DNA from 3 places in the Pseudazoarcus sp. NS20 genome. Region 3 is predicted to be linked to each of the others. Evidence: predicted binding sites of a transcription regulator. Region 3 holds the regulator's gene; each other region holds the start of a gene.
What was found. Region 3 encodes HrcA, which represses chaperone genes, less so after heat shock. Its sites were predicted from a motif close to TNTTAGCACTCNNNGNCNNNGAGTGCTAANA; they were not measured.
Positions count from the first base shown of each region.

Region 1: the regulator HrcA is predicted to act here: its motif matches at 1,701-1,731, upstream of rpoH (RNA polymerase sigma factor RpoH).
Region 2: the regulator HrcA is predicted to act here: its motif matches at 1,286-1,316, upstream of groES (co-chaperone GroES).

Region 1 is NZ_BAAKIY010000004.1:20,444-23,720, forward strand. It holds gene AC6H0W_RS11795 (lipopolysaccharide kinase InaA family protein) at 1-1,023, opposite strand, end outside; gene AC6H0W_RS11800 (BUD32 family EKC/KEOPS complex subunit) at 1,020-1,610, opposite strand; gene rpoH (RNA polymerase sigma factor RpoH) at 1,758-2,603, shown strand; gene msbA (lipid A export permease/ATP-binding protein MsbA) at 2,966-3,277, shown strand, end outside.
Region 2 is NZ_BAAKIY010000002.1:81,784-85,060, reverse strand. It holds gene groL (chaperonin GroEL) at 1-860, opposite strand, end outside; gene groES (co-chaperone GroES) at 910-1,200, opposite strand; gene AC6H0W_RS06090 (TrmB family transcriptional regulator) at 1,445-2,188, opposite strand; gene AC6H0W_RS06085 (nitrilase-related carbon-nitrogen hydrolase) at 2,525-3,277, shown strand, end outside.
Region 3 is NZ_BAAKIY010000003.1:583,843-587,119, forward strand. It holds gene recN (DNA repair protein RecN) at 1-485, opposite strand, end outside; gene AC6H0W_RS11505 (NAD(+)/NADH kinase) at 494-1,381, opposite strand; gene hrcA (heat-inducible transcriptional repressor HrcA) at 1,490-2,524, shown strand; gene hemH (ferrochelatase) at 2,570-3,277, shown strand, end outside.

The DNA.
Region 1 (3,277 bases), on a different contig from region 3:
CGCGGGGCGGGTTCGGAAGTCGCCCGCCTTGCCATCGACGGCGTCGTAATGCGTGATGCGTTCAAGCTTCGGGTACGGAAACGGCCCGTCATCCACTAGCCCTTCGCGATGGCACACGAGCGGGCCCCACCACGCGGCTTCGAGGGCACCGGAGGCGGCGCAGAGCACCATGTAGCGGGCGAGGTAGTCGGCCTGTTTCTGCTCGCTGTCGGGCAGGAAGCGTTCGATGCGCGGCAGTGTCCAGAAAGCGGAGGGTGACATCAACCGCGGCACGCCGAAGTCGGCGCCGATGCGTTGCAGCAGGCGCGCCTTGCGGATGAGGTTGAAGCGGATCAGTGGCGCGAGGCGGTGGCCGAGAATCTTGTGGTCCCAGCGCTCAGGCTCGGTGCATCGCTCGGAGAACAGGTTGTCGGTGTGGATGTCGGGCAAATGGTTGCGATCGCGTAGCAGGCGCAGCAGCCCGATGTTCCAGACCGGCTCGAAATCGGTGACGCTGGGGCCGGCCAGCAGTAGGTCGTGTTTGCGCACTTCTTCAAAGGCGATGCGCCACGCTGCGAGGAAGCCGTCCAAGCTGTAGCCGGCCCAGCGTTTTCGATTGACGGTGGAGCAGGCTTCGACGATGCGAATGTGTTTGCCGAAGCGCTCCAGCGTGCTGCGGATGAAGTCACGCCATGCGTTCTCGGCGGCCTCGGCGGGCATGGCCTGCGCGGCCTCGGCGGGCTGCACTAGGTGCAACAGCACGTCGATGTCGGCCGCAATTAGCGCTTCGAGAAAGCGCGCAACGTGATTGCCCTCGTCACCGTAGGTGAAGTCGAGGCGCACGCGGCGGATACCGGCATCGAGCAGGATCGCGATGACCGCCGCATCGGTAGCCGGGTCTGCGTTGGAGGCCACGCCTACGCCAGCAAAGCCCTCGGGGACGGTGTGGCCGGCCTGCGGCAGGTGGCCGTCTCGCATGAATAAGCGGCCGCGCAGCAGTGCTGCAAGATTGGCCTTCAGAAAGTCTTTGAGGGTGGGCTTCACGGGGTGCTTCCGTTGCGGGCGGCCGGTGCCGGGCCGAGAATTACGTCATGGTCGAGCCAGTCGCGTTCGGTGGGGATACCTTCCAGGCGGATCAGGTTGCGCTTACGCCAATTGCGGATGTCGGAAATGTCGATCAGGCCAAGCTCGCCAGCAGGGGTGAGCACGACATTGCCCAGATGCAGTGAGCGGAAGTGCACGCCCAGATCGTGCAGCCGGCGCACGAAGCGGTTGAAGGCGTCACGCAGGTAGCCGCGATTGATATCGTCGATGGACTTCTCGGCAAGGTCGCGCAGTGTGTCGCCCACCAGCGGGTGGTAATGCACGGCATCGCGGGCGATGTCGGGCACGCGAAACACCTCGATCACCTGCGGGCACGGTATGCCGAGCCGCTGCAGTGCGGCGGAGTTGTTGGCAAACCGCTGGGCATACGGGCTCCACGCGGCGGAAGAGAGCAGACGCTTGCGCCGGAAGAGCTTGATGTAGGTGCCGTCGGGCCGCAGCAGGACTTTTTCGCCGTGTCCGTCGTTCTGCACGGAGATGGCGTCCCTGCGCCGCTCGAGCCACGCGTCGTGAGAGATGGATTTCAAACTGGCCTGTCGAGGGTGAGTCGTATCAGGCCGCAGTCTACCGCCTCGCGTGCGCGGATGGGCGCGCCCGATGCGGGAACCCAACAAGCGGTTTAGCACTCATAGACCCAGAGTGCTAAAATGGAGCACACAGGAGGTAAGACACACATGACTCACGCCCTGTCGTTTCCCGTGCCGGCTTCGGTCGGCAGCATCGATCAGTACATTCAGTCCGTCAATCGCATCCCCATGCTCAGCGAGCAGGAAGAGCGCGCGCTGGCGACCCGGCTGCGCGATGAGGGCGATGTGGATGCCGCGCGTCAGCTGGTGATGTCGCATTTGCGGCTGGTGGTGTCCATCGCCCGTGGTTATCTGGGCTACGGCTTGCCGCACGCCGATCTGATTCAGGAAGGCAGCATCGGTCTGATGAAAGCCGTGAAGCGTTTCGACCCCACTCGCGGCGTGCGTCTGGTTTCGTTTGCCATCCACTGGATCAAGGCCGAGATTCACGAGTACATCGTACGCAACTGGCGCTTGGTGAAAATCGCCACCACCAAGGCTCAGCGCAAGCTGTTCTTCAATCTGCGCAGCATGAAGCCCGGCTCCGCCACCTTGAACCGCGAAGAGGTCGAGGTGGTTGCCACGCAGCTCGGCGTGAAGCCCGAGGAAGTGGTCGAGATGGAAACCCGCCTCACCGGCCGCGACATGCCTTTGGAGGGCAGCGGCGATGAGGACGACGCGTTTGCTCCGATCGCCTACCTGCCCGATCCGCACGCCGAGCCCTCCGAGGCGCTCGAGCAGGCACAGCAGGCGCGCTTGAGCGACGAAGGCCTGCGCGATGCTTTGGCTAGTCTGGATGAGCGCAGCCGCGATATCGTCAGCCGTCGTTGGCTGGTTGAAAGCGGTGCGGCCACGCTGCACGAGTTGGCGGCCGAGTACGGTGTTTCGGCCGAGCGCATTCGCCAGATCGAGGCCAAAGCCATGCAGAAAATGCGCGGCTTGATCGGCGCCTGATTGCCCTCCCGGGGCACACGCCTGTCACCTTCACCGAGTCCGGTTGAAGTGGCGGGCGTTTGCATCCATAACCGTAGGTCGGGATGAGCATCGCGAATTCCGACAGCTGAGTTGGTGCCCTGTGTGGCGCCAGATTTCCCCGGGTGTTTTGTCGGGGCCGAATCGGCTTTCCCGGGCGCCCCCGGTCCCGCCAGGCGATGGATGCCTGGGGTACGGCCGGCGTCGCAATTCGCTGCGCTCATCGCGACGTACCCCCGATTGGGGGTTCCCTGCCGTTACGCAGGTCGCCGTTGGGCTGCGGGCGAAATGCGACAGCGGGGCTTGCTACGGCGCAAACACTGGCGTGCTACCATCCAGCCCTCATGAGTTCATCGCCGACACCGCCCGCTGAGCGGCCTCCAGCCGCTTCTGCCAAAACTTCCCTCAGGATCTACCTGCGGTTGTTGAGCTATGTTCGCCCGTTCGCGGGCTGGTTCGCGATCAGCCTGCTGGGGTTCATGATCTTCGCATCGGCCCAGCCGATGATGGCGGGTTTGCTCAAATTCTTCGTGGATGGTCTTTCGTCATCGGGGGCTGGCATGGTCGAGGGGCTGCCGCTCCTCTCTGGCGTGCCTTTGTTGTACGCCGTGCCTCTACTGCTGGTGGCGATTGCCGCGTGGCAAGGGCTCGGCACG
Region 2 (3,277 bases), on a different contig from region 3:
GCCTTGCGACGGTCACCGAAGCCCGGAGCCTTGACGGCCACGACTTTCAGGATGCCGCGGATGGTGTTGACCACCAGGGTCGCCAGCGCTTCGCCTTCGACATCTTCAGCGATGATCAGCAGCGGACGGCCGGCCTTGGCCACTTGCTCCAGCACCGGCAGCAGGTCGCGGATGTTGCTGATCTTCTTGTCGAACAGCAGCACGAACGGGTTTTCCAGAATGGCGATCTGGCGTTCCGGGTTGTTGATGAAGTACGGCGACAGATAGCCGCGGTCGAACTGCATGCCTTCGACGACGTCGAGTTCGTTGTTGAGCGACTTGCCGTCTTCAACGGTGATCACGCCTTCCTTGCCGACCTTCTCCATGGCGTCGGCGATGATCTTGCCGATGTCGGTATCGGAGTTGGCGGAGATGGAACCCACCTGAGCGATTTCCTTGGCGGTCGAGCACGGCTTGGACAGGTTGGCCAGCGAATCGGTGATGGCGACCACGGCCTTGTCGATGCCGCGCTTGAGGTCCATCGGATTCATGCCGGCGGCAACGTACTTCATGCCTTCGCGCACGATGGCCTGAGCCAGCACGGTGGCGGTGGTGGTGCCGTCACCGGCGATGTCGGAAGTCTTGGAAGCGACTTCCTTGACCATCTGGGCGCCCATGTTCTCGAACTTGTCTTTCAGCTCGATTTCCTTGGCGACGGACACGCCGTCCTTGGTGACGGTCGGGGCGCCGAAGCTGCGCTCGAGCACGACGTTGCGGCCTTTCGGGCCGAGGGTGACCTTGACGGCGTTGGCGAGGATATTGACGCCGGCGACCATGCGATCGCGCGCGGAATCACCGAATTTGACTTCTTTAGCTGCCATGTTGAATTAACTCCTTGAATTCGTTTGAGTAACAGAACGCGAGAGAGGCTCAGCCCTCGACCACGCCCATGATGTCTTCCTCGCGCATGACGAGCAGCTCGTCACCATCGACCTTCACGGTCTGACCGGCGTACTTGCCGAACAGCACCTTGTCGCCAGCCTTCACGGCCATGGCGCGCACGCTGCCGTCGTCCAGGATCTTGCCGTTGCCAACTGCAACGACTTCGCCCTGATCGGGCTTTTCACCGGCGGAATCGGGAATCACGATGCCGCTGGCGGTCTTGCGCTCGGCTTCGAGGCGCTTGACGATCACACGGTCATGCAAGGGACGGATTTTCATCGTTTTACTCCTGTACGGGTTCAAGCCACACGGGCCACATGGCCCGCATTGAAATCAGAATGCCGGATGTCCGGCCGCGAGGGCCTGTTAGCACTCACCCCCGGCGAGTGCTAATAATAGGGACGCGATATTGCCTTTTCAAGAGGCGACATCGAATGAATTCGCAAAACCGCAGGACACGCGGCGCAATCGCGGAAGAGGCACGCCCCGCGCACGTGGCGAGCGGGGCGCGACAAAAGCGCTCTCAGGCCTCGGCAGACAAGGACCAGAGCGTGTCGAACAACTGCCGCTGCATCGAAGCGAATTCCTCGCTTTCGATGATCAGGCCGTAGTTCTCTCGCCGTGAGGAAATCAGGCAAACGCGGTGGTCATAGATGATGGTGGTCATCGCCAGAATCATCGACTCGGGCGCGAAACGCAGTTCGCGCAACTCTTCTTCGCTGGTGGGCCAGATCGGCTCAATGTCTTTCTGGCGGGAGCGCACGACACGCAGACGAACACCCTTGGCTGCACGCGCGGCGATGAAGCGGTTCATCTCAGCCAGCCCGGGCACCTCGCTCAATTCGTCCATCGAGAGAATGCCGCGCAGCACCTTGGGCTCGTCCGTCACGGTCAGCGTGTCCCACAAGGCGGTGCGGATGCCCTCCACTCCCTCGTAATACCGCATGCGCGGCTTGCCCTTGAGCAGGTTGTACATGGAGCGCAACTCAGGCATCAGCTCGCCCAGCATCTGGCGCCGCCCTTCGAGCCGCTCCAGCAGCACGCCAGGGTCTTCCGCCACGACGATGCGCTTGCCGTTGCGCGTCTCCAACACGACCAGGCCCTCTTGTTCCAGGCGCGACAAGGCATCGTAGGCGGTGGTGCGCACCAACCCGGCGCGTGCGGCGATGTCGGCAATCGGCGCCTCGCCAAGCTCGATGGCTGCGGCATAGAGTTTGAATAGCGTTCCGGTGATCCCGATCTTTGCCAGCTTGCCTTCCAGACTCATTCCCCTCTCCGCTTGCATCTCACGCCAATCGGCTGCACGAACGCGACCGTACCGAACTCGGGTACGCCTGTCGATAAACATTCGACATGCAGTCGAAAATTTTCGTCGAAAATGCCCGACAACATAAGCCAATAAACTCACTATTTTGGTGCATCGCAACAGATTTACGCACCAACATCAAACACAATTACGTGAATATAAAGGGATTATTATTAGAACCTTGAAAAAATTCATTGACGACAGATTCCGACAGATCAATACTAAAACCGTGTCGAAACTGATCGACAAACTCTCACGAATGGCGTGGCGATTGCCGCACAGAACCAGGAGCAGCACATGCACGTAAACGTCTCAGTGATTCAGGCCGGATCGATTCCGTTCGACATCGAAGGCAGCCTGGGCAAGGCCGAGCGACTGATTGCCGATGCGGCCAAGGCAGGCAGCCAGCTGATCGTGTTCCCCGAGGCCTACCTCGCCGCTTACCCCAAAGGCCAGAACTACGGCGTCAGCATCGGCGTGCGCACTCCGGCCGGACGCGAGGAGTTTCGCCGCTACTTCGACAGCGCGATTGCGGTACCTGGCCCCGAGACCGAACGTCTCGGTCAGGCCGCCGCAGCCGCCAACGCGCACGTGGTGATGGGCGTAATCGAACGGGACGGCGGCACGCTGTACTGCACCGTGCTGTTCTTCGCCCCCGACGGCGCGCTGCTGGGCAAGCATCGCAAGCTCATGCCGACCGCCGGCGAGCGCCTGGTGTGGGGCTTCGGCGACGGCTCCACGCTGCCGGTGTTCGACACCGAAATCGGCAACCTCGGCGCGGTGATCTGCTGGGAGAACTACATGCCGATGCTGCGCATGGCGATGTACGGCAAGAAAATCGAGCTGTACTGCGCGCCCACCGCCGACGACCGCGAAACCTGGTTGCCGACGATGCGGCACGTAGCCCTCGAAGGCCGCTGCTTCGTGCTGACCAGCTGTCAGGTGCTGCGCAAGGGTGACTTCCCGGAAGGCTACGAAAGCGCCATCGAAGGCGCGCCCGACACCATCGTGATGCGCGGTGGCAGCGCCATCATCGACCCGCTCGGCCGC
Region 3 (3,277 bases):
TCCGCCACCTCGGCCGCCACGGGCGCAGCGCCGGCATGCGCATCAAGCAGCGCGCGCTGGGCATCGCCGCGCAACAGCGCATGGTGGGCATGCTGGCCGTGAATGTCCGCCAGCCACTCGCCCGCCTCGCGCAATTGGGTGAGCGTGACCGGCACGCCATTGATCCAGGCGCGCGAGCGCCCACCGGAGTCGACAACCCTGCGCAGCAACACCAGATCATCGTCTGCAGGCAGATCGCTCTCCGCCAGCCACGCCACCAGCGGGCTACCTTCAGGCAGATCGAACTCGGCGGCGATATCAGCCCTGTCCTGCCCGCCGCGCACGGTACTGGCGTCGCCACGGTCTCCGAGCGCGAGACCCAAAGCATCAAGCAGAATCGATTTTCCCGCGCCGGTCTCGCCGGTGAGCGTGCCGAAGCCGGCTTCGAACTCGAGCTCAAGCCGGTCGACGATGACGAAATCACGAATGATGAGGCGTCTTAGCATTGGGCAACCTAAGGTTTGCTCGGGGCTGCGCTCCAGTGGAGCTTTTCGCGCAGCATCGCAAAATAGCTGTAGCTCTCCGGATGCCACAGCCTGATGGTGCCCGGAGCGCGTGTAATCGAAAGACGATCGCCGGGACGGGCGTCGAAACGCTCATGCCCGTCGAAGAAGATGCCCGCATCGTACGGACCGAGCAGTTCGATGTCGATGCGACAGGTATCGGGCAAGGTCACCGGGCGCGCCGTCAACGCGTGGGGGGCCAGCGGTACCAGTGCGATGCAGTGCACCGTCGGGTGCAGAATCGGGCCGTTGGCCGACAAGGAATAGGCGGTCGAACCGGTCGGCGTCGAAACGATCATGCCGTCCGAACGCTGCGTGTAGACGTACTCGCCATCCACGCTGACATTGAATTCAACCAAGCGCCCGGAGTCACTCTTGTTCAGCACCACGTCGTTGAACGCGCGGTGGTGGACCATCGCCGTGCCGCCGCGCGTGACGGTGGCGTCGAGCATGAAGCGCTGCTCTTCCTTGTAACGCCCGTCAAGGATATCGGCCAAGTGCGTGACCACTTCATCACGGCTGATGTCGGTGAGAAAGCCGAGGCGCCCACGGTTTACGCCGACCAGCGGCACGCCGCTGTCGCCCAGCGTGCGTGCGGCATGCAGCATCGTGCCATCGCCCCCCAACACCACCACCAAATCACAGCATGCCGCAATGCTCGCGTAATTGCGCACTTCGCACCCCGGACAGAGTCTGGGGATCGAAGCTGCTGTACCCTCTTCCACACAGACTTCCAGCCCGCGCGACGACAGAAAGGCAGCCACTTCGAGAACCGCGTCCTCGATTCCGGGGTCTTGATATTTGCCAACGAGGGCAACGCAACGCAAGGCATTTTTCATGCGCGGATTAAACCACAATCAAACAACCGCCGTTCACGGCTCTGGACGGCCTCGACAGCCCTCCCTACGCTCCTGAATAATGCAGCCTGACCGACACGACAGCGCACCATGACACAGCCCACGCTCGACGCCCGAGCCCAGATCCTGCTGAAGACCCTGATCGAACGCTACATTGAAGAAGGTCAGCCGGTCGGATCGCGTACGCTCTCGAAGCACTCGGGGCTGGAGCTGTCTCCGGCCACCGTGCGTAACGTCATGAGCGATCTGGAAGAAATGGGCTTCATCACCAGCCCGCATACGTCCGCCGGGCGCATGCCCACGTCGCGCGGCTATCGCTTCTTCGTCGATTCACTGCTGACCGTCCAGCCGATGGAGCGCTCGCGCATCATGCAGTTGCGCGGGCAACTGCTGCCCGACCAGCCGCAGCGCCTGATCAGCTCGGCCTCGCACTTGCTGTCTAGCCTGACGCACTTCGCCGGCGTCGTGGTCAGCCCGCGCCACGAAACAGTGCGTATCCGGCAGATCGAGTTCGTGCGCATTTCCGACGCGCGCATCCTGCTCATCATCGTCACCACTGCAGGCGACGTGCAGAACCGCATCCTGCATACCAAGCGCGCCTACACGCCCTCCGAACTCACCGAAGCGGGCAACTACCTGACCGCGCATTACGGCGGGCACGCGTTCGAAGAAATGCGCTCGCGCCTGCAAGGCGAGCTGCAGCAGCTGCGCAGCGACATTTCGGAACTGATGAGCGCCACCGTCGAAGCCAGCGGAGACCTCGCCGGCTCGACCGAAAGCTATGTGCTGTCCGGCGAGACCAACCTGCTTGATGTCGAGGACCTGTCTTCGAACATGTCGCGCATTCGCGAGCTCTTCAAGCTCTTCGAGCGCAAGACCGGCTTGATCCAACTGCTCGAGATGTCGAACCGCGCCGAAGGCGTGCAGATCTTCATCGGCAACGAATCCGGCATGGAAGAGCTCGACGGCTGCAGCGTCATCACCGCCGGCTACGAAGTCGATGGCAAGGTCGTCGGCTCGGTCGGCGTCATCGGCCCCACGCGCATGGCCTACGACCGCGTCATCCCCATCGTCGACATCACGGCTCGCCTGCTTTCCAACGCGCTGTCCCAAAGCAACGACTGACATCCCGGCTGCCGCCGCCTCTCACGCATCGCAAGGATTCCTTTCATGGGCCGCTACTGGACCGAACCTGCCTACACCCACGGTGCGGCACCCAAGACCGGCGTACTCATCGCCAACTTGGGCACCCCGGAAGCACCCACCGCACCGGCGCTGCGCAAGTACCTCAAGCAATTCCTGTCCGATCCGCGCGTGGTCGAAATTCCGCGCCTCGTGTGGTGGCCCATCCTCAACGGCATCATCCTCACTGTGCGCCCCAAGAAGTCGGCCGCCAAATACGCCACGGTATGGACCGACGAAGGCTCACCGCTCAAGTTCCACACCGAAAAGCTGGCCAAGCTGTTGGCTGGCCAGTTGCTGCATAACGGCAACGGGCAGGTCATGGTGGACTGGGCCATGCGCTACGGCGAGCCGTCGATTCCAAACGCTCTCAATCGCCTGCGCGAAAAGGGCTGTACGCGCATCGTCGTGCTGCCGCTGTATCCGCAGTACGCCGCCAGCACCACCGCCAGCGTGATGGATGAAGTGGCGCGCTGCATCACGCATTGGCGCAACCAGCCGGAACTGCGCTTCGTGCGCAACTTTCATGACCACTCCGGCTATATCGCCGCTCTGGCGGCCAGCGTGCGCGACCACTGGCGCACGCACGGCGAGCCCGACAAACTGGTGATGAGCTTTCACGGCATTCCGCGCCGCTCACTCGACCTGGGCGACCCCTACCATTGCGAGTGCCACAAGACGGCGCGCCTGCTCGCC